Regions from separate parts of the Exiguobacterium sp. ZOR0005 genome, predicted to be linked through region 1. Evidence: riboswitches for the same ligand, from Rfam matches in the RefSeq annotation. Region 1 holds a riboswitch; the other holds the start of a gene.
The links. A riboswitch is a leader RNA that binds a small molecule or an ion and turns the genes downstream of it on or off. The one in region 1 is predicted to bind FMN.
Positions count from the first base shown of each region.

Region 2: it holds a riboswitch for FMN, as region 1 does, so the genes downstream of both, L971_RS13230 (ECF transporter S component) here and ribD (bifunctional diaminohydroxyphosphoribosylaminopyrimidine deaminase/5-amino-6-(5-phosphoribosylamino)uracil reductase RibD) in region 1, are expected to answer to the same signal.

Region 1 is NZ_JTLB01000012.1:181,441-192,278, forward strand. It holds gene L971_RS04590 (GAF domain-containing hybrid sensor histidine kinase/response regulator) at 1-675, opposite strand, end outside; gene ribE (6,7-dimethyl-8-ribityllumazine synthase) at 806-1,270, opposite strand; gene L971_RS04600 (bifunctional 3,4-dihydroxy-2-butanone-4-phosphate synthase/GTP cyclohydrolase II) at 1,267-2,451, opposite strand; gene ribE (riboflavin synthase) at 2,451-3,092, opposite strand; gene ribD (bifunctional diaminohydroxyphosphoribosylaminopyrimidine deaminase/5-amino-6-(5-phosphoribosylamino)uracil reductase RibD) at 3,073-4,152, opposite strand; FMN riboswitch at 4,306-4,448, opposite strand; gene L971_RS04615 (undecaprenyl-diphosphate phosphatase) at 4,541-5,353, opposite strand; gene L971_RS04620 (homing endonuclease associated repeat-containing protein) at 5,807-6,448, shown strand; gene L971_RS04625 (GGDEF domain-containing protein) at 6,491-8,173, opposite strand; gene L971_RS04630 (DegV family protein) at 8,294-9,124, opposite strand; gene L971_RS04635 (ABC transporter ATP-binding protein) at 9,300-9,998, shown strand; gene L971_RS04640 (ABC transporter permease) at 10,004-10,838, shown strand, end outside.
Region 2 is NZ_JTLB01000031.1:51,493-62,330, reverse strand. It holds gene L971_RS13245 (NAD(P)/FAD-dependent oxidoreductase) at 1-864, opposite strand, end outside; gene L971_RS13240 (YuzB family protein) at 963-1,199, shown strand; gene L971_RS13235 (NupC/NupG family nucleoside CNT transporter) at 1,402-2,613, shown strand; gene L971_RS13230 (ECF transporter S component) at 2,860-3,447, opposite strand; FMN riboswitch at 3,609-3,750, opposite strand; gene L971_RS13225 (iron-sulfur cluster assembly accessory protein) at 3,848-4,204, shown strand; gene L971_RS13220 (epimerase) at 4,312-5,166, shown strand; gene L971_RS13215 (NAD(P)/FAD-dependent oxidoreductase) at 5,209-6,186, opposite strand; gene L971_RS13210 (NAD(P)/FAD-dependent oxidoreductase) at 6,454-7,665, shown strand; gene L971_RS13205 (YuiB family protein) at 7,795-8,112, shown strand; gene glcT (glucose PTS transporter transcription antiterminator GlcT) at 8,218-9,063, shown strand; gene ptsG (glucose-specific PTS transporter subunit IIBC) at 9,281-10,807, shown strand.

The DNA.
Region 1 (10,838 bases):
ATTCAGCGGAGTCCGAATCTCGTGGCTCATGTTTGAAAGAAATTCACTTTTGGCGATGTTCGCCCGCTCCGCCTCTTGTTTTGCCGCGATGAGTTGTTGATAAATTGTTTCGCGCTGCGCTTCGATCCGGTGTCGTTCGACTGCTCCGAGAAGAGCGTTACTAAAATCTTTTAGTACCCGTTGTTCATGGGTCGAGTACGTCCGCTCCTGCATCACCGAATCAAACCCAACGAAACCATGGCACGCGTTGCCGCTCATCATCGGAACCGTTAAAAGACTTTGGATATGCTGAGGCTCAAGAATTTGCCGAATCCCGCTGTCGATCGGCAACGCATGTACTTGAGGAATATACATCGGCTCCCCTTTCATGTGCGTCTCCACCCATTCGGGTAACGCCTCTAGAGGGACATTTTGCAAATTATCCAACTCGGCTGAGACCCCTGGCGCACACCATTCAAACGTGTTGTGGCAAAGTCCCTCGTCGAAATCATAATCAAACACATAGACGCGGTCCGTTTGAAAATGACGTCCGAGCTCCTCCAATGAATGATTCACCCGGTCGGAGAAGTCTTCCAACGAAGTCGTCAAAAAGCGGTTCAGTAGAAGCGAGACTAAATGATGCAATTCTTCTTGTTTTCGTAGCTCTTCTTCCAGGGCGATAACGATTTTCCTCATCCGGATCCCTCCACCATTCTTATATACATAAGTATCGGCTATACGAGAGGAATAATTGAGTCTATTATCCTAATTATGCATAGGTATAAAGAATCAATTTAAAAAGGAGCGACATTGCGCTCCTTTCTTTTTAAAATTGTTTCATCATGTTCGCCATCTCGATGGCCGACGTCGCCGCTTCCCAGCCTTTATTCCCGGCTTTCGTCCCGGCCCGCTCGATCGCCTGCTCGATCGTCTCCGTCGTCAAGACGCCGAAGATGACCGGCACTTCCGACTGATAGCTCGCCTGGGCGATACCTTTCGCCGCCTCGTTGCAGACGTAGTCAAAGTGCGGTGTCGCCCCGCGGATGACGGCGCCGAGTGTGATGACGGCGTCATACTTCTTGCTCATCGCCATCTTCTTCGCGACGAGCGGGAGCTCGAACGCCCCCGGCACGAACGCGAGCTCGACGTCTTCTTGTTCGACGCCGTGGCGCTTGAGCGCGTCTTTCGCCCCGTCCAATAAGCGCATCGTGATGAGATCATTGAACCGCCCGACGACGATCCCGACTTTTAATCCTTTACCGACCAAGTTACCTTCAATTGTATGCATCATTTATTTTCTCCTCCAAAGTGGTTCATTTTTTGTTGTTTCGTCAATCGATATTTCTCATTCGCGGCATGCTCCCCGACGATAATCGGTACCCGTTCGATGACGGTGATTCCGCATGCTTCGAGGGTGTCGACTTTCTCCGGGTTGTTCGTCATGAGCCGCACCGTCGTCACGCCAAGGTCACGTAGCATCGCCGCGCTGACACGGTAGTCACGAAGATCGGCATGCAGGCCGAGCGCGACGTTCGCCTCGACCGTGTCGAGCCCGCCTTCCTGCAATTCATAAGCCTTTAATTTATTCAACAGACCGATGCCGCGGCCTTCCTGACGCATATACAAGACGACACCGCCCTCGGCTTCGATCGTCGCCATCGCCGTGTCGAGCTGTGGTCCGCAGTCACAGCGGTACGAGCCGAACACGTCACCGGTCAGACACTCTGAATGGATACGGACGAGCGGGACGTTGCCGAGCTCACCTTTCAGTAACGCGACGTGCTCTTCCCGGTCGAGGACGTTCCGATAACCGATCAGTCGGAAGTCCCCTTTCACCGAGGGGAGCGATACGTCCGCCTCTCGACTGACGAGATCTGTCTCCATGTAACGGACGAGCGCCTCGATCGTGATGAATTTCAAATCATGACGTTCCGCGACGCGTTCGAGGTCCGGCACCCGTGCCATCTCCCCGTCCTCGCGGATGATTTCGCAAATGACGGCGACCGGCTCACTGCCGGCGAGACGGGCCAAATCGACCGACGCTTCCGTATGCCCGCGTCGTACCGAGACGCCGCCTTTTTTGGCGATGAGCGGGAAAATGTGGCCCGGACGTTGAAAATCGGCTGGACGGGCGTTGATGTTCGCGAGCTCGCGCACTGTGTGGGCCCGTTCGCTCGCTGAGATGCCCGTCGTCGAGTCGATATGATCGACACTGACGGTGAACGCCGTTCCGTGCGGGTCGGTACTATTCGCGACCATCGGCTGTAAATCGAGCCGGACAGCGACTTCTTCAGCGAGCGACGCACAGACGAGTCCCTTTCCTTCTGTGATGAGGAAATTCATCGTCTCAGCCGTCATCTTGTCAGCGAGGACGACGAAGTCGCCTTCGTTCTCTCGGTCCTCATCATCGACGACGATGATCGGACGCCCCATCTTTAAGTCTTCTACCGCTTCTTCAATCGTGTGGAACATCACCATCCCGCCTTTCCATATCCTTGCGACGCCAGTGATTCGAGCGTCATCGGTTTTTGATTCACTAGTTTTTCCATATATTTAGCCAACATGTCGCATTCTAAATTGACCGCATCACCCGCCTGCTTCATCCCGAGCACCGTCTCACTGTACGTGTGCGGGATGAGCGACAACGTGAAGCCGCGTTCGGTGACATCGAACACCGTCAAGCTCGTCCCATCGACCGAGATCGAACCTTTCGGGACGATGTAGCGGAGGAGCGACGGCTCGCAACTGATGTCGACGTAGACGGCGTTAGCGAGCGACCGTTTCTTCACGATGCGCCCGACACCGTCGACATGCCCCGAGACGAAATGCCCGCCGAAGCGTCCATTCGCCGGCATCGCCCGCTCCAAGTTCACGCTCGTGCCGAGACGGACCCCGTCAAGACTCGACGCTTTGAGCGTTTCCGGCATGACGTCGACCGAGAAACTGTCACGATCGAACGTCGTCACGGTGAGACAGATGCCGTTGACGGAGATGCTGTCGCCGAGTTTCACGTCTTCTAACACGACTTTCCCGCTCAGCGTGAGCCGTAACGATGGCCCGTTTCGCTTCACTGCTTTCACACTGCCGATTTCTTCAACGATTCCCGTGAACATTTGCCTCCCCCTTTCGCATGACGAGCTTCACATCGGTGCCGACTGTTTTGACAGTTCGGACCGTGAACGAGTCGATCGCATCGAGCGGACCGGTTTGATTCGACCGGTACACCCCGCCGTTGCCTCCGAACACGCGCGGCGACTGATACATGACCCATTCGTCGACGAATCGTCCGTCGAGGAACGATGTCACGAGCGTCGGGCCCGCTTCGATGAGGACGCGACCGACACCGCGGTCGTACAAGTCCTGTAAGACGAGATCGAGCGTCGTGTAGTCGGCGAGCTCGACACCGCGTTCTGTGAACGCGTCGCGCTTCGCTTCATCGTCGCACATCGTATAAACGAGCACCGGGATGTCGGGTGCCGTTCGGACGAGCTGACTCGAGAGCGATGTGCGCAAGTCGCGATCGAGCACGACCCGGAGCGGTTTCGTCGTCTCGCGGTCGAGCCGGACCGTGAGCGCCGGATCATCGGCGATGACCGTGCCGACGCCGGTTATGATGGCGTCCACCGTCGCGCGCAGTTCGTGGACATCTCGTCTTGCCTCGGTTCCGGTCACCCACTTGCTGTCACCAGAATCGAGCGCGACTTTCCCGTCGAGGCTCGTCGCCGTCTTCAAGACAACGTACGGACGTTTCGTCTCGATCGAGCGCAAAAACGCCGGATTGAGCGCCCGTGCCTCACTCTCGAGCAGACCGACTTCGACATCGATCCCGGCCGCTTTCAAACGCTTGATGCCACGTCCCGCGACGAGCGGGTTCGGGTCTTCCATCGCGATGACGACCCGTCTCACGCCTGACTCGACGAGCAAGTCGGCGCACGGTGGCGTCTTGCCGTGGTGCGAGCACGGCTCGAGCGTGACGTACACGGTCGAACCGTATGCGGCTGCGCCGGCCATGCGGATGGCGTGCACTTCGGCATGCGGTTCCCCCGCCTTCAAATGGGCGCCGAAGCCGACGATGCGGCCGTCTTTGACGACGACGGCCCCGACGTGCGGATTGACGCCGGTCGACGAAGCGAACCCGGCCAATCGAATGGCATGTTGCATGTACTGTTCCATAGTCTCCCTCCTTGTTTCGTACAAACAAAAAGACCTTAAGGACATGTCCTCAAGGTCTCGGTGGGAGTTGTCAGTCGTCATTTGGCCAAGCCAAATAAGCGTTTTCTTTACAGAAAAAACGGACGACAAACTACAGGTCACATGGACCTGTCGATTTTCCTTCTCCCATCCAGACTATACTGTCGGCTCTAGAGTCTCACTAGATCCACCGTTCGCACATGTGCGCCCGGGTCACGGACTTAAGGCGTTCGCCTATCACCGCCGGTTGGGACTTTCACCCGACCCCGAAGGAATATTTGTTTGTACGCCCTTACTTTAGCGCAAAAAAGAACGGAAGGCAAAGAGGAAAGTGCAAAAAAAGCGCCACTCCGAGGAGTAGCGCTTCAAATCAAGCCAAGAAGAGGACGACGAGAATCCCGACGGCCCAGCAATAGAACGAGAAATACTTGAGCTCGCCTTTCGCCATAATATGTTGGAACCATTTGAGCGACACGGCCGTCAGCACGTACGAGGCGAGGAACGCCAAGATGAGCGGACCGAACAACTCACGCGTCTCCGGGTCGGTGAAGAGCACCGGTCCGTCCAAAATCATCGTCCCGAGACTGATTGGGATGAAGAGGAAGAACGAGAACCGGAGCGCCGTCTCTTGTTTGATGCCGAGGAAGAGCGCCATGACGATCGTCGCTCCCGAGCGACTGATCCCCGGGATGAGCGCGGCCGCCTGGGCGAGACCGATCAAGATGGCGTCACGGAGCGTGATGCCGCCGTCGCCTTTGCTTCCGCGCATGTTACGGATGAACCAGAGCGCGAGACCGGTGATGATCAACGTATACCCGACCGTCGCGACGCCGCTGAGCGCCTCGCCGATCCAGTCCCCGAAGACGACACCGAGCACGCCGGCTGGCACGGTCGCGACGAGCAACAGCCCGATGAACTTGACGTCGACCATCGTGTCATCGTTGCGGTCTTTCTTGAACAAGAACGTCCAAAGACTAACGACGAGACGAACGACATCTTTCCGATACACCGTCAAGACGGCGAGGAGCGAGGCGAAGTTGACGAAAATCTCAAACGACAACCCAGGCAATTGAATGTTGAGCAACTCTTGGAAGATGACCAAGTGACCGCTCGACGAGATCGGGATCGGCTCGGTGAACCCTTGGATCATCCCGAGCAACAAATAAAATAACCATATTGTCATATCATATTTTCCTCTTTTCTTTTTTCACTCAATGCGGTTATTTTAGCAGACTCCGTCTCACGCTGACCACTCTTTGAAAAAAATCATATATTTTAAAAACTTTTATTGATTAGTCTGAAAATTAAATTTATTATAGAAGAGTACTCAACTGGTGCGACGGTGATGACCCCATTGCCCAGTTGGGTACTTTTTTTGTAAAAAAATATTACATTTTACCTATCATAAAACTTTTTGTTTACATTTGAACCCATTTAATATTAAATTTGTAATAGAACTGTTACCATTTTTTTCGAACGTGAGACCCGACCTTAGACCTAGTTGTTTTTGCGACGGTCCGAAAAAACTTGTGAAATCCGCTTATAAATTGTAAAAACTGGCCGATAGTATGATTGTAGAAGCAATTTCGTCATCTTTGTCGGTTCAGATATGAGTCCATGGAAGGAGGAACCATCATTGAGTCAAACGCTATCCACTAAATCCCACCACTTGTCCACCGAACAGCAGAGGATGATCCACTGCATTCGCCTCCTCGGTGACTTGCTGAAGGAACGTCCGCGCCGCTCCGTCTATCGCCGTTTCGCGATGGAACAGAATTGGCCGTCTCCAGAGTCAATCATCCGTCAGTTCGGGTCATGGGCCGAGGCGCTCGCCATCGCCGGTTACGAGTGGCACGGGGAGACGACGGTCGAGCTCCCGGATAAGATGCCTAAGTACACACGTGACGATATCATCGAGACGCTCGCGCTCTATTCGCGTGACATGGGATCGATCATCACGCTCAAAAAGTATCAGGAATGGCGGAAGCTTCATCCGAAAGCGCCGAGCCATTACCATATCGTCAAGACGTTCGGTTCGTGGCACGATGCCTGCGCTGAAGCCGGTCTTGAAGCGAGCGTGACGTATTCGAAGTCGGAGCTCTCGAACGCGCTTCGAGAGGCGATTCACGAGATGGGCTTCTCTCTTTCCTTCGAGGCGTATCGCGAATGGGCGAAGCGGAACAACAAGCCATCGACGAAAGCAATCTTGCATCGCTACGGTTCTTGGTCGGCCGCGATCCATGCGGTCGAATCAGAAATTTTTAGTTCGAAATTATAATCCATCATACAAAAAGGAGAATCCCAGCGGATTCTCCTTTTTTCATTGAATGCGTTCGGTCGACGTATCGCGGTAATGGGCGACGCGGTCGCGGCCGTTGAACTTCGCCCCGACGTACATCGCCCGGTCGGCGTTCCGGAGCACGGTGTCGAGTTCTTCGTACTCATGGATCGTCTCGACGCCGATGCTCGCCGTCACGTTGATCCGTACGCCCTCCGTGCCGAACGGATGGGCCTTTAGCGCCTGCCGAATCTTCTCCCCGGTCAAGATCGCCGCCTGTTCGTTCGTCCGCGGGAAGACGAAGACGAACTCTTCTCCGCCGTACCGAGTGACGAGGTCCCCGGTCCGGACGAGCCTTGTGAATAGCGCCCCCGCCTCGATCAACACTTCGTCGCCGAACGCATGTCCATACGTATCGTTCACCGACTTGAAGTGGTCGAGGTCGACCAAAAAGACGGACAGCGGGTAAGACGCGACGTCATTCATCCGCTCTTTCGTCCAGCGCCGGAGCGCCCGTTGGTTCGGGAGAGCGGTGAGCGGGTCGGTCAAACTCTCATGTTGCAACCGGTCACGTTCGTCGATTCGCTCGAGCGACCACGACAACGTCTTCAACAGACGATGAATCTCGACAGCGAGCGCTTCTTCGTACGCCCCGTTCGCCGTCGTCGAGATCATGCAGCTGACGGCGTTCGTCGTGCTGCGCACCGGTTGGATGACGAGTGCCGATTGATGGAGTTCGGTCTGATGTATCAACAGCTCCGGATGCCACTCATGGAGCGAGTCATAGAGAAAGTACGTTTCCCCTGCGTCACGATGCCGTTCGAGCGTATAGGCGTCCGGCACGGCGCGGTCGGCGCGGCCCGTCATATCGTAAAACGTGCGGCTGCCGTCACGGTTGACTTGGAGCCAGCCCCGTTCCACTTCGACGATTTCCCGCAAGCCGTTCCAAAACTTCTCGATCAAGAGCGTTTCGCTGTCGACACGGTAGAGCTGTTCTTTCAATCGTTCGATCTGGTCGATTTTCGTTTGCGTCTCCTCGGTCTCCGTCGCTTTCGACAAGCTCATCTTGAGGAGCGACAACAAGAGGAACGTGGCCATCAAACCGACGTAACCGAACAGTTGATACGCCTCGATCGCCACCATCGTGAACAACAGCTCGAGCGAGACGACGAGCCAGTCGAACCGGAGCAAACGCCACATGATCGGAAGCGGGATGCGCTCCCCGATCAAGAATCGTGATAAGACGAAGCTGAATCCGAGGACGACATAGAGGACGGCGAAGAAGGCGAGTAGCGCCGTACCTTGTTCGAGCAAATGTACGGACGGGCCGATTTGTCCGCCGAGCCGCAAGTAGACGAGTCCCGGAATGAGGAGGATCATCGCCTCGATGAGCGTGTTCAGCGGATAGAAATGAAGGAACCGCCGCCGTCCGACCCGTTTCGTGAACGAGCGCGCTTGAAACGTCAACAGCAACAATTGGCCCATGATGAGCGCCGGGACGAGTCCGTAGAAGAAGAACGTCATGAAGACGAACATCTCGTGGAACGTGAAGTGAAGATGTCGGCGCTTGAGCGGATTCATGACGAACAAGGCGCCGAGTGTGTAGATGAACCAGAACAGCGTCCATTCGAACGCCCCCATGCTCTGCCATGTGGAATAGATGATTCCGGCAAAGACGAGCGACCACGACAACCAACTGCGTACGAGATACTTGCGGAATCGCATCGCCTTCCCTCCTTTTTTGTTAGCATTCTTTAACAGTATGAAGGGTTTTGGTGAAAGATTCCAGCCGTTGTTTGAAAGTTGTGACAATGAAAAGACCGTGGCGCGAGCCACGGCCAGACGTTATTTCGCTTTCAAGTACGAGATGCCGATCGAGCCGGATCCGGTATGGGCCCCGAGGAGCGGTGCGAGCGTGTCGACGCGGATCGGCACGTCGTCGCCGAGTTGCTGCTTCCACGACTCGGCCAGCTCCGGCACGTTGCCATGGAAAATCGAGACGTTCGTACATTCCCCTGACGCGATGGCGGCGCGAATCACTTCAAACAAGTGAGCTTGCGCTTTCTTGTACGTCCGTACCGTCTGATACGGGACGATGAGCCCGTCTTCGAAGCGGAGCACCGGTTTCAACTGAAGCATGTTGCCGATGAGCGCCTTCGATTTCGAGATACGGCCGCCTTTTTGCATTTGCGTCAAGTTTTGAATCGTCAACTCGATACGGACGTCTTCGACACGTTCTTTCATATAAGCCTCGACGTCTTCTAACGCATCTCCGCGCTCGACGCGCTCGATCAATTCCTCGAGCAACAGCCCCATCGTGTAGATGCCTGCGCGCGAGTCGATGGCGAGCAGTTTGAACTCGGCGATCTCGGCGCCTTGCACGGACGCCGAATATGTGCCGCTCAAATCAGACGACAAGTGGACGGCGATGCCCATATCGTACGTCTGTTTCAACTCTTCGTAGAGCGTGACGAAGTCCCCGATCGCCGGCTGGCTCGTCGAGACGCGCTCGCCCGCGTCGATCCATTCGTATACCGTCTCGGCGTCGACTTCAATGCCATCCTTATAAGGTGTATCCCCTTTGACGACGTAGAGCGGGACGATGTGGATGTCGGGATGTTGTTTGATCGAATCCGGGAGGACGACCGTGCTGTCCGTGATGTAAGCAATTTTCATAATTAAACTCTCCTTCAATCAAAATTAGTACCTGGTAATATTATTTTATCACATATGAAACGGTTTCACTATTTTTTGAAAAATATACCCGTCTTCCAGAAATGTTCAAACGTACCGGACAGGAAGCACCGGGAAACGGGTACATAATTAGCAACGGCCAAAGGAGGTTTTTCCCATGATTCGACTTGAAAACGTCCATAAAGTGTATAAAACGGGAGACGTCGAGACCGCGGCGTTGAAAGAGATCGATTTGACGATTCAAGACGGAGCGTTCGTCGTCATCTTAGGACCGAGTGGCAGCGGCAAGAGCACGCTCTTAAACGTCATCAGTGGACTCGACACGGTGACGTCCGGGACGATCACGTTCGATGAGACCGTCCTGACCGACCTCACCCCGGAACAGATGACGGCGTTTCGGCGTGACCATCTTGGCTTCATCTTCCAGCAGTACAACCTGCTTCAAAATCTGACCGTCTATGAGAACATTCAAATCGGTGCCGATCTATCGAGCGAACCGCTGGCGATCGATGAACTGCTCGAGCAAGTCGGTCTACAAGGCGCGCGTGACAAATATCCGTATCAATTGTCCGGCGGGGAGCAACAGCGCGTCTCCGTCGCAAGGAGCCTCGCCAAAAATCCATCCATCGTCTTTTGTGACGAACCGACCGGCTCGCTCGATGAGGACAACTCGAAGCGTGTGCTCGAGCTGCTCGAACGGTTGAACGAGACGTATGGCAAAACGATCGTCGTCATTACCCACAACACCGGGATCGGTGCGATGGCCGACGACGTCATTAAGATGAACTCCGGGCGCATCGTCGAGTTGACGCACAACCCGGTTCGACAAGCCGCTCACGACATCCATTGGGGGTGAGACCGATGTTGTATAAAAACGTATGGAAGACGCTCGCCGGCAAATGGATGCAGCTCGTCGCCATCGCCGTCATCATCGTCATGAGTTCGCTCACGTACACGATGATGTTTTATGGCATCAGCGGCATCGAAGTCCCGACCGAAGACTATTTACAGTCCTCCAACCAAGAGGACTTCGCCGTCGAGATGTTGAACCGCGTCACCGAGGAAGAAACGGGCGACCCCGGCATCGCCGCCCTCGTCGCCGACGGCACATACACGCTCGCCGACTTGAAACGGCTCGCCCCGGACGCGTTCGATACGCTCATGGAGCGACGTATCGAAGCGGTCGCACAACAAATCCCTGACGCCACGCTCGAACTGCGTTCGTTCAAACCGATCTCTTACTCGTTCGAAAACCAGGAACACCGCGGCCTGATCTTAAAAGAAGCGGACACGATCAACTTGTCCTATCTTGAGGAAGGTTCACGCCCGAGCGCCGACGATGAAGTCGCCATCAACGCCAAATACGCCGAAAAGAACGACATCGCGATCGGCGACACGCTCGACTTCGGCACCCCGTTCACGGTGAGCGGGTTCGTCTTGTTCCCGGACTATACGCTCCCGCTCTTTGACGACAACTTCTTCAACCTCGACGCCGGTACGCAGACGCTCCTCCTCATGACGGATGAAGCGTACGAGGCGACCGTCGCCCCGGAAGCGTTCCGGATTGCCGGCGTGACGGACAGCGACGTGCCCGACGTTGATTTGCCTTTCGTCATCTCGGTCATGGAAACCGAGAACATTATCCGGAGCGGGGCCATCTATAGCGAGATCTCGTCCGGGAAAGCGATGGCGCTCG
Region 2 (10,838 bases), on a different contig from region 1:
GATCTGCTCGGCTTGGGCCTCGGCGAGTTGGCCGGAAGGTGCGTACGGAAGGCTTGCGTTATCCCCGACGACGAAGACGTCCGGTGCTTCCGGGACATGATGGTGAGGCGTCAATTTGACACGGCCACCGCCGTCAAGCTCCCAACCTTGGTTACGGACGACCGCGACCGGTTGAATGCCCGCCGTCCAGACGATCATGTCCGAGGCGAAGAGTTCTTCGTGGTTCCATAAACCATCCGCATCGACGCGCGTGATGTTGGCGTTGTTGATGACGTCGACACCGTGCTCTTCAAACCAGGACTGGACGTACATCGAGACGCGGTTTGACAAGAACGACAAGACGGATGGTCCACGGTCGAAGAGACGAACGGTCAAGTCAGGACGACTTTCCCGGAGCTCGCTCGCGAGCTCGACGCCGGACAGGCCGGCACCGACGATCGAGACGACAGAGCCGGGTGAGAGGCCGTTGATGGCTTGTTGTGTCTTCCGCGATTCTTCAAGCGTTTGAATGCTATACGTGAATTCGGCGGCTCCGGGTACGTTGTGGTATTTGTCCTCGCAACCTAGTCCGATGACGAGGTCGTCATACGGTACTTTTTCCCCGCTTGCGAGCAAGACCATTTTGTCTGTCGTGTCGATGTCGGTCACTTGGCCGTATATGTAGTCGATTCCTTCCGGGAAGTCGACCCGAATGTCACGGTCTGACACCGTTCCGGCGGCCAATGCATAATACTCTGTTTTTAACCCATGATAAGGCAGACGATCGACGAGTGTGATCGACACGTCGTTCAGCTGATGGCTGAGCACACGTTCGATGACACGCATTCCCCCGTAACCGCCTCCTAAGACGACTAATTTGCGCATAAAAATCCCCCTTTGTTACTCTTTAACTGTATCATGTTATAATCTGCCGTAGAAGAACCATTTTCCTTAGAATAAAGGAAAGAAAGACGGTGAAAGAAATGATGAATCCAATCATCGAGTTCTGTGCCTCGAACTTAGCGATGGGCTCACAAATCGCCCGTGCCAAGCTCGAGTCTGACCCTGACCTTGACGTCGTGGAATATGGCTGCACCGGCTACTGCGGTGTGTGTGCCCTTGACTTGTTTTGCCTCGTTGACGGTGAAGTCGTGATCGGGCAGACGCCGGAGGAACTCGTGGCAAACGTATATGAAAAAATCGAAGAGATGGCATGGTAAAAAGTTTGGAGTTTCTTCAAACTTTTTTTCTTTTTGACCCGTTGCTTTTTTTAAAACGGTCTGGTATATTCAAAGAGGTTCGAATGTAGGTTGTCTGACGTTTAACATCAAAAAAAGAAAGCGTTTCAAACGGTAGGACACATCTCTTTTCGGGTATGTCACAAATAATAGCTTTTCTTAACATGAAAGGAGCACAACACTAATGAAAATCATGAGTGTGGTTGGTATTTTGGCACTAATTGGAATCGCTTACATCTTCTCTACCAACCGTAAAGCCATCAAGTGGCGCACAGTCTTGGCGGCATTCGCCATCCAGTTCTTGTTCGCCTTCCTCGTCCTTTATACTTCAGCAGGGCGGGCCGTCTTACTTTGGATCTCGGAAGGGGTTCAAAACGTCTTGAACACGGCGAACGCAGGGATCAGCTTCGTCTTCGGCACAGCTGTAGGCGGGGACAACTTCGTCTTCGCGTTCCAAGTGTTGACGATCATCGTCTTCATGTCGTCGCTCATCGCTCTTCTCTACTATGTCGGCGTCATGCAGTGGGTCATCCGTATTCTCGGTACGGCGCTCGCGAAAGCGCTCGGCACGTCACGTAAAGAGTCACTCTCGGCGACGGCGAACATCTTCGTTGGTCAAACAGAGGCACCGCTCGTCATCAAACCGTACCTTCCTTCGATGACGCAGTCAGAGCTTTTCGCAGTCATGGTCGGTGGTCTCGCATCGGTTGCCGGTTCGGTACTTGCTGGATATGCCGCACTCGGTGTACCGCTCTCGTACTTGCTCGCAGCGAGCTTCATGGCTGCTCCGGCAGGTCTCATGTTCGCGAAAATCATCGTCCCTGAGACAGATGAGCCAGATGACAACATCGAAATCGCGGAAGATGAAGAGAACAAGGCAGCGAACTTCGTCGATGCGGCCGCTCGCGGTGCGTCAGACGGTCTCTTCCTCGCCTTGAACGTCGGTGCGATGCTTCTCGCCTTCGTTTCATTGATCGCACTCGTCAACTTGATTCTCGGTGGAATCGGTGGCTTGTTCGGCTTCGGTGACCTTACAGTTCAATTGATTCTCGGTTATGTGTTTGCTCCGCTCGCGTTCGTCATCGGTGTACCGTGGGCAGATGCAGTTCAGTTCGGTAGCTTCCTCGGACAAAAACTTGTCTTGAACGAGTTCGTTGCCTTCTCTGAATTCGCACCAATCATTGGCACGGGTGAGCTTTCAGCTCGTACGGAAGCGATGACAGCGTTCGCGCTCTGTGGATTCGCCAACATCTCGTCACTCGCGATCCTTCTCGGTGGTCTCGGTGGTATGGCGCCGAACCGTCGTGGTGACATCGCACGCATGGGTGTCCTCGCGATTCTCGCAGGTACGCTCGCTAACTTGATGTCAGCGACACTCGCTGGACTTCTTCTCTAATCGAATACGAGATAATCAGAGTGATCACTTCGGTGGTCACTCTTTTTGTGTGGGCAGGTTAAGGTCGTGTGTCATGTGCGTCGCTGTGAGCCGTCACGTGAGACACGAGATCCGGAAACTGTCCATCGTCCTAGGATGGTGTCATGTCCCTTCGGTTGATACGTATGGGTAAGCCGGAATGGGATGGCGCTGTTATTGAACAAGACATGAAAAAAGCGCCTAGGAATGTTCCTAGACGCGTACGAGTTACGCTTGAAGTTGCATGCGCTGACGTTCGATCCACGGCTTCAATTTGATGAAGAGCGGGACGAACAAGGCAGTGATCAACAAGGCTTTAATAAAGTTGAATGGTAAGATCCCGTAAAGGACGAGGTTCGTTTTCACGGCCGGGTCCGCCATTTCGGCCATCCCGAAGAAGAACGCGTATGCCGGTAAGATGAGTACATAGTTCAAGATGGCCAAGCTGAGCGCCATCGTGATCGTTCCGGCCACGAGGCCTGAAGCGAGCGCTTTATTCGTTTTACGTTTATGGTAGAACCAAGCGACCGGATACATGAAGGCGACACCCGCGAAGAAGTTCGCAAGTTCACCGACCGGCACGCCGCCACCGTTAAAGACATAATAGAGGACGTTTTTTAGAGCGACGACCACGACGCCTGCGAGTGGCGAGAAGACGATACCGGCGACGAGCGCTGGGATGTCACTGAAGTCCACTTTCAAGAACGGTGGTAGGAAAGGCAGTGGGAAGTTAAAGAGCATGAGCACGAATGAGATCGCCCCGAGCATCGATAGCGTCACCAGTGTAGTCAATCGTTTGTTACGCGTTGTTTTCATCAAAATCTCTCCTTTTGTCGCTCCTTGATGAATGGCACCCGTCGCATAGAAAAACCCGATTGCATGAAAACAATCGGGAGAGTTTACGCGCATACGAAATAGATGTTTTCCATCGCGGAAAAGCCCACGCCAAAGAAAACATCCGAATATCGGTCGGATGCCGCCATCTTCTCCCATCCAGACTATACTGTCGGCTTTCGAATCTCACGAAATCAGCAAGCAACGCCTTGCTCGCTCACGGGCTGAGAAGAACTTGTCTTCAATACCGCCGGTCGGGAATTTCACCCTGCCCCGAAGATGGAACGATTTAATTTTTTTTGTTACAGTTTAGTTATACAAGATATTTCACAAAATCTCAAGTGAGTTGACTTGATATGAAGATAATGAAGGAGGAGTTCAGATGATTCATTTGACAGAGTCAGCGGCGCTTCAGGTCATCGATATGATGAAACAGACCGAACGCCCCGATGGACAATATTTACGGATCAAAGTACAAGGGGGCGGATGTACCGGCTTGTCTTATGGAATGGGGTTCGATGAGGAAAAGACGGACAAGGACGTTCAGTTCGACCATCACGGGGTCCGCGTCATCGTCGCCGAGGCCGACCACGGTGTCGTCGATGGGCTCGAAATCGACTACAAACAGTCGATGCTCGGGGGCGGCTTTACGATTAAAAACCCGAACGCCATCGCGACGTGCGGTTGCGGCTCGAGTTTCCGGACCGCGTCGAACGCCGGGACACCGGGAGATTGCTGAACGGGGAGGTTGCAGACATACGTCTGTGACCTTTTTTTGTTCGTAGGTTATTCCAAGGAAATGAACGGGAATATTGGAGAGAGAAGGATGAAAAGGGGGCAGAGAGGATGAGAAAAGTACTGATTTTCGGTGGGTCGCGCTATTTCGGGAAACGATTGGCACTCCGATTGGCGGAGGCGGGAGACGACGTGACGATTGTGACGAGAGGGCAACTGCAAGTGCCTGAGGCAGAAGGGATTCGTTCAATCAAAGGAGACCGGCAGTCGGTGGCGACGATGAAAGACTTATCACGCGACCGTTACGATGTCATCTATGACAACATTTGTTTTTCGCCGTATCAGGCGAAAATCGCGGCCGATGCGTTTTTGGACCGAGTCGGAAAATATGTGCTGACGTCGACGTTGTCCGTCTACGCCCCGGGTTCCAATTTAAAAGAAAGTGACTTCAATCCGCTCCATTACGATTACCACCTCGAAGCAGATCATGACTACGGACAAGGTAAACGGGAGGCCGAATCGTACTTCTTTCATCGCGCCTCGTTCCCGGTCGCGACCGTCCGCTTTCCGATCGTGCTCGGTCCGGACGACTATACGGACCGTCTCAAGTTTTATGTCGACGCGATTCGTCGGGAAGAGCCGATCGTCCTCCATCATCCGGAAGCAAAAATGGGCTTCATCTCAAGCTTTGAGGCGGCCGCCTTTTTGGAATGGGTCGGCCGGGCGAACGTGACCGGGCCGTTCAACGCGGCGAGCGACGGGTTGATCTCGATGGGCGCGCTCATGGAGCGGATTGGTCATCATCTCGGTAAACCGGTCCACATCGTCAAAGACGGGGAGTCGTCCCCGTACGACACGGACGTCGATTACTACATGTCGATCGCGGAGGCGAAAAAAGCCGGATTCGTGTTCACGCAACTTGATGATTGGATTGACCGCGTCATCATTCAGACGATTCGCAAATAAAAAAAACGGCCTCTCATCAATCAAGATGAGGGGCCGAATTGATTATTTCCCGGCAAATACCGAGGTCGAGTGTTGCGGGTGGCGTGCTGTCGGGTCGACGAGCTGCTTCACTTGGTTGACGGCGATCGGTGCTTCGCCGAAGCCGGTCGCGATCAATTTCACTTTGCCTTCGTACGTGGCGATGTCACCGCAAGCGAAGATGCCGGCGACTGTCGTCTCCATGCGTGAGTCGACACGGATCGTGTTCTTCTCGAACTCCATGCCCCAGTTTTTGATCGGGCCGAGTGACGAGACGAAACCGTAGTTGCAAATCAAGTCATCGACTTCGACGAACTTCGAGGTGCCGTCCTTGTCGGTCAACTCGATCGATTCGATGTGCGTCTCACCAGAGAGCGACTCGATGTTATATGGTGTCCAGACGTTGATCGTCGATGCCTTCATCTGTTCGACCGTGTGCTCATGGGCACGGAAACGGTCACGGCGGTGGACGATGTGGACTTCTTTGGCGATGCCTTCAAGCATGAGCGCCCAGTCACCGGCTGAGTCGCCGCCACCGGCGATCATGACGCGGCGGTCACGGAATTTCTCCATGTTGTCCACGAAATAATGAAGGTTGGCAAAGTCTTCGCAACCATCAATCCCGAGCGGACGTGCGGCGAATGCCCCGTTCCCGGCAGTGATGATGATCGCTTTCGTATGATACTCGTCTTTGTTCGTCGTGATTTGGAACGTGCCGTCTTCTAACCGTTCCACCGTCTCGACCGTCTCGCCTAAACGATAGTCCTGCTCGAACTGGTCAGCCTGTGCTTTCAGCTGGTCGATCAAATCTTGGGCTTTCACTTTCGGGAAGCCGGCGATGTCGTAAATATATTTTTCTGGATAGAGCGTTGACAATTGTCCGCCGAGTTGTGGCAAACTTTCGATCAACGTCGCATCGAGTTGTCGCATACCTGCATAAAATGCGGTGAACAGTCCGACCGGGCCGCCACCGATGATGATCACATCTTTCGTCGATTTCATCGAATTCCTCCTCAAAACGTATACATCTATTATAGTGACATTCGTCAATTAAATCCATTCTGTACAAACATGCAATACATTCAAAAAAAATTCAAGAAGATAAGCTTTTCCATTGAGAAAACGAAACAAAGAGCGTACAATGACATAGAAGCAATTGTGAACATTGGTTGAACAAGGTTTAGGCTTTATTGTGAACAATCATGTGAAAAAAGACACAACATGGTTGTTCAAGAAAACAAAACTATGAAACATAAGGTGGAAATGAACATGAAACGACCTAACATTGTTATTCTCGGCGCGGGTTTTGGCGGGCTCATCACAGCAGTCAATCTTCAGAAGACACTTTCAGCCGGAGATGCGAACATCACGCTTATTAACAAGCATGATTACCATTACCAGACAACGTGGCTTCACGAGCCAGCGGCAGGAACGATGAAACCGGATCAAGCTCGCGTTTACATCAACGACGTCGTGAACCCGTCACGAGTGAAATTTGTCAAAGGGATCGTCGATCGCGTCGATACTACGGCTAAACAAGTATTGCTCGAAGACGGTTCGACTGTTGAATACGATTATGTCGTGTTCGCGCTCGGCGGCGTACCGGAAACGTTCGGTATCCCAGGTCTCAAAGAGAACGCGATGACGATCAGCTCGCTCAACAGCGTCCGTAAAATCAAAAACCACATCGAGTACTCGTTCTCAGAATATAAATCAAAAAATTCGACAGATCGCTCTTACGTCACGATCGTCGTCGGTGGCGCAGGCTTTACCGGCATCGAGTTCCTCGGCGAACTCGTCAACCGTATCCCTGAGCTTTGCAAGCAATACGACGTACCGCGTGAAGCGGTTCGCATCGTCAACATCGAAGCGGCGCCAACGGTTCTCCCAGGTTTCGACCCGGAACTCACGACGTATGCGCAGAAATGGCTCGAGCGTAACGGCGTCGAGATGAAACTCGGCAACGGAATCAAAGGTGTCGAACCTGGTCTTGTCACGTTCGGTCCACTCCAAGGTGACACGACGGAGACGATCGCTGCGAACACGATCCTTTGGACAGGCGGCGTCAGCGGTAGCCCAATCATCGAGAAATCTGGCTTTGAAGCGGTCCGTAACCGCGTCATGGTCGAAGCGGACAACCGTGCCCCTGGCCACGACAACGTCTTCATCATCGGTGACTGCTCGGCCGTCATGGACCCGGTATCAAACCGCCCATACCCGCCGACAGCCCAAATCGCGACGCAACAAGCACATAACGTTGCGAAAAACATCGCGGCCCTCATCAACGGAAAATCGACTTCGAAGTTCACGTATGAGAGCAAAGGGACAGTCGCTTCACTCGGCCATAACGATGGGATTGGAATCGTCATGGGCAAAAAGATCTTCGGTCGCAACGCTTCGTTCATGAAGAAAGTCATCGACAACAAACACTTCATCGAGCTCAAGAAATATGGTCTTGTCCTTAAAAAGGGTAAATTCTAATTCAGTTGAGCCAACGCGCAGCCTGTTCATGAGAACGGGCTGCTTTTTCGTGTCGACAATCCGGTGAACTTCTTTGACCAAGCGGAAGTCGATTCGGTATAATAGATATCGGGAAAAGGGGGCAATCGCATGCATATCATCCAGGCCGTCATCGGCGCGATTTTATATTTGGTCATGTTCTTTAGCATCGGCTTCATCTTGAACATGTTGCTGAAAAAGACATGGACGCTCGTGTTCATCTATCCGATCTTCGTCATTTTGATGATTGATAACGTCAAGCTCTCAAGTTACGTCACAGAAACGTCGACGGCACTCGCGAACGTGTATGAACGTTTGCTCGGGCTGCAGTTTCTTGACATCTTCATGCTCGGTTTCGGCTTGCTCGGCACCATTTTGGCTGGCGTGACGATTCGATTCTTGCGCAAGAGCGGTTATTCGATGTTCTAAAGACGACAGAAATGTTCGTCTTTTTTGTTTTCCGCCTACTTTTTTAGAAGCTGAACCGATATACTAGATAAGATAACGATTTAATTAGTAAGGGATGCGATACGAATGACATTACCGATGTATACGATCAAAAAAGTGTTGAATAATAGCGTTGTCATTTGTCAACATGATACGGATCCGGAAGTCATTCTACTTGGGAAGGGGATTGGCTTTGGCAAGAAGGCGGGCGATCTCGTCGACCCGGCCAGCGTCCCGGAGAAAGTGTATCAGTTGACCGATAAAGAAGAACAGTCGCAGTACCGTGAACTCGTCAAGCACGTCGATGAGGACTTTATCGCCTTCATGCAAGAAATCGTCGGCTTCATCGAGATGAGTACGGGCAAAAAGGTCGATGAACATATTCATATCGGCTTGACCGACCACTTGTTCTTCACGATGAAACGAATCGAACAAGGGATGGAAGTGACGAATCCGTTCTTGCTGGAGACCGAATCGCTCTATCCGAACGAGTACGCGCTCGCCGAACGCATCGTCGATATGATTCATGAGCGGCTCGACGTGTTGTTGCCGGACGCCGAGGTCGGTTTTATCGCCCTTCATATCCATTCGGCGACGACGTTTAAAAACGTGCTCGAAGTGAACCGTCACAATCAAATCATCGGGCAAATCGTTCAGACGATTGAGAGTCGGTTGAACGTCAAAATGGATCGGACTTCACTCGATTATAAGCGCTTACTTCGGCACTTACGGTACGCCGTTGAGCGGGTTGCGACCGGTGAGCTCGTCGAGGCCCCACAAAAAATAGAAAAGGTATTGCGTGAAGAATATCCGCTATGCTATAGTACTGCTTGGGAGCTGATGGGTATCATGGAACGCGAATTAAAGCGTCCTGTCCCACGAGGTGAAGCGACATATTTGACGATGCATCTCCAGCGCCTTACAAGTAGATAAATGATACCACGTATCTTACGTGTTACTGATTCGATCAGGCATGAGTAAGGAGTGGAACGGCTTACGATTTCTCCATTGGGAGAGGTCTACGTTCTATCCCTTGTTCATGCCTGTTTCTGTTTTTATAAACGTTTATTATGAAAACGTTTAGATACGTCGGTTGTCTGACATCTACAGTCGTCTTTCCGTACAAACCATTTCAAAAGGAGGATTTATCATGTTTAAGCAGATTTTTGGTGTTCTTCAAAAAGTCGGTAAAGCGCTTATGCTTCCTGTTGCGATCTTGCCGGCCGCCGGTCTTCTTCTTGCATTCGGTAACGCGATGCAAAACCCGGCCCTTACATCACGCGCTGGTTGGTTAACGAACGCAGGCGTCGTGAAATTCGCTCAGCTCATGGAGCAAGCGGGTGGCATCATCTTCTCGAACTTGGCACTCTTATTCGCTGTCGGTGTCGCAATCGGTTTAGCAGGGGACGGCGTTGCCGGACTCGCAGCTATCGTCGGGTTCCTCATCATGAACAAAGTTATGGGTGTGTGGCTCGAGCTCACGCCTGAAATTATCGCACAAGGTGACCCGGCTTACGCATCAGTCCTTGGTATCCCGACACTTCAAACAGGTGTATTCGGTGGTATCATTATGGGTCTGATCGCCGCCTGGGCATATAACAAATACTTCAACATTCAACTGCCGCAATTCCTTGGCTTCTTCGCTGGTAAGCGTTTCGTCCCAATCGTCACGGCTGTCGCCGCGGTCGTCGCTGGTTTCGTCATGCTTCTCATCTGGCCACCAGTTCAGCACGGCTTGAACTCATTCTCAAACTTCATGTTGACTGAAAACCGCACGCTCGCGGCGTTTGTCTTCGGTTTGATTGAACGTTCATTGATCCCGTTCGGTCTTCACCACATCTTCTACTCGCCGTTCTGGTTCGAGTTCGGCTCGTACACGGATGCAGCTGGTACGATCGTCCGTGGTGACCAAGCGATCTTCTTCGCACAAATTCGTGACGGCGCTGAACTTACAGCCGGTACGTTCATGACTGGTAAATACCCGTTCATGATGTTCGGTCTTCCAGCAGCAGCACTCGCGATGTACCATGAAGCACGTCCTGAGCGTAAAGCAGTCGTCGGTGGTCTTTTGGCTTCGGCAGCACTTACATCGTTCTTGACTGGTATCACTGAGCCGATCGAGTTCTCATTCTTGTTCGTCGCTCCACTCTTGTTCGCAGTACACGCCGTCTTCGCTGGCCTTTCATTCATGGTCATGCACATCTTGAACGTCAAAATCGGGATGACGTTCTCGGGCGGTTTGATCGACTACCTTCTCTTCGGTGTTCTTCCTAACCGTACAGACTGGTGGCTCGTCATTCCGGTCGGTCTCGTATTCGCAGTCGTTTACTACTTCGGATTCCGCTTCGTAATCCGCAAGTTCAACCTTAAAACACCGGGCCGTGAAGATGAAGTCGTTGAGCAATCAACTGCTACTGGTTCGGAACTTGCACAAGATATCCTCGTTGGTTTCGGTGGTTCACAAAACATCAAACACTTAGACGCTTGTATCACACGTCTTCGCGTTGAAGTTAAAGATAAGAACCAAGTGAACAAAGAAGAGTTGAAACGTCTCGGGGCAGCTGGTGTCCTTGAAGTCGGAAACAACATTCAAGCGATCTTCGGACCGCGTTCGGATGCATTGAAATCAGAAATGCAAGCGGTCATCGCGTCAGGTAACGAAAAGAAAGCTAACTAATTTTAGTTGAAAGCCAATCCTTTATGGGTTG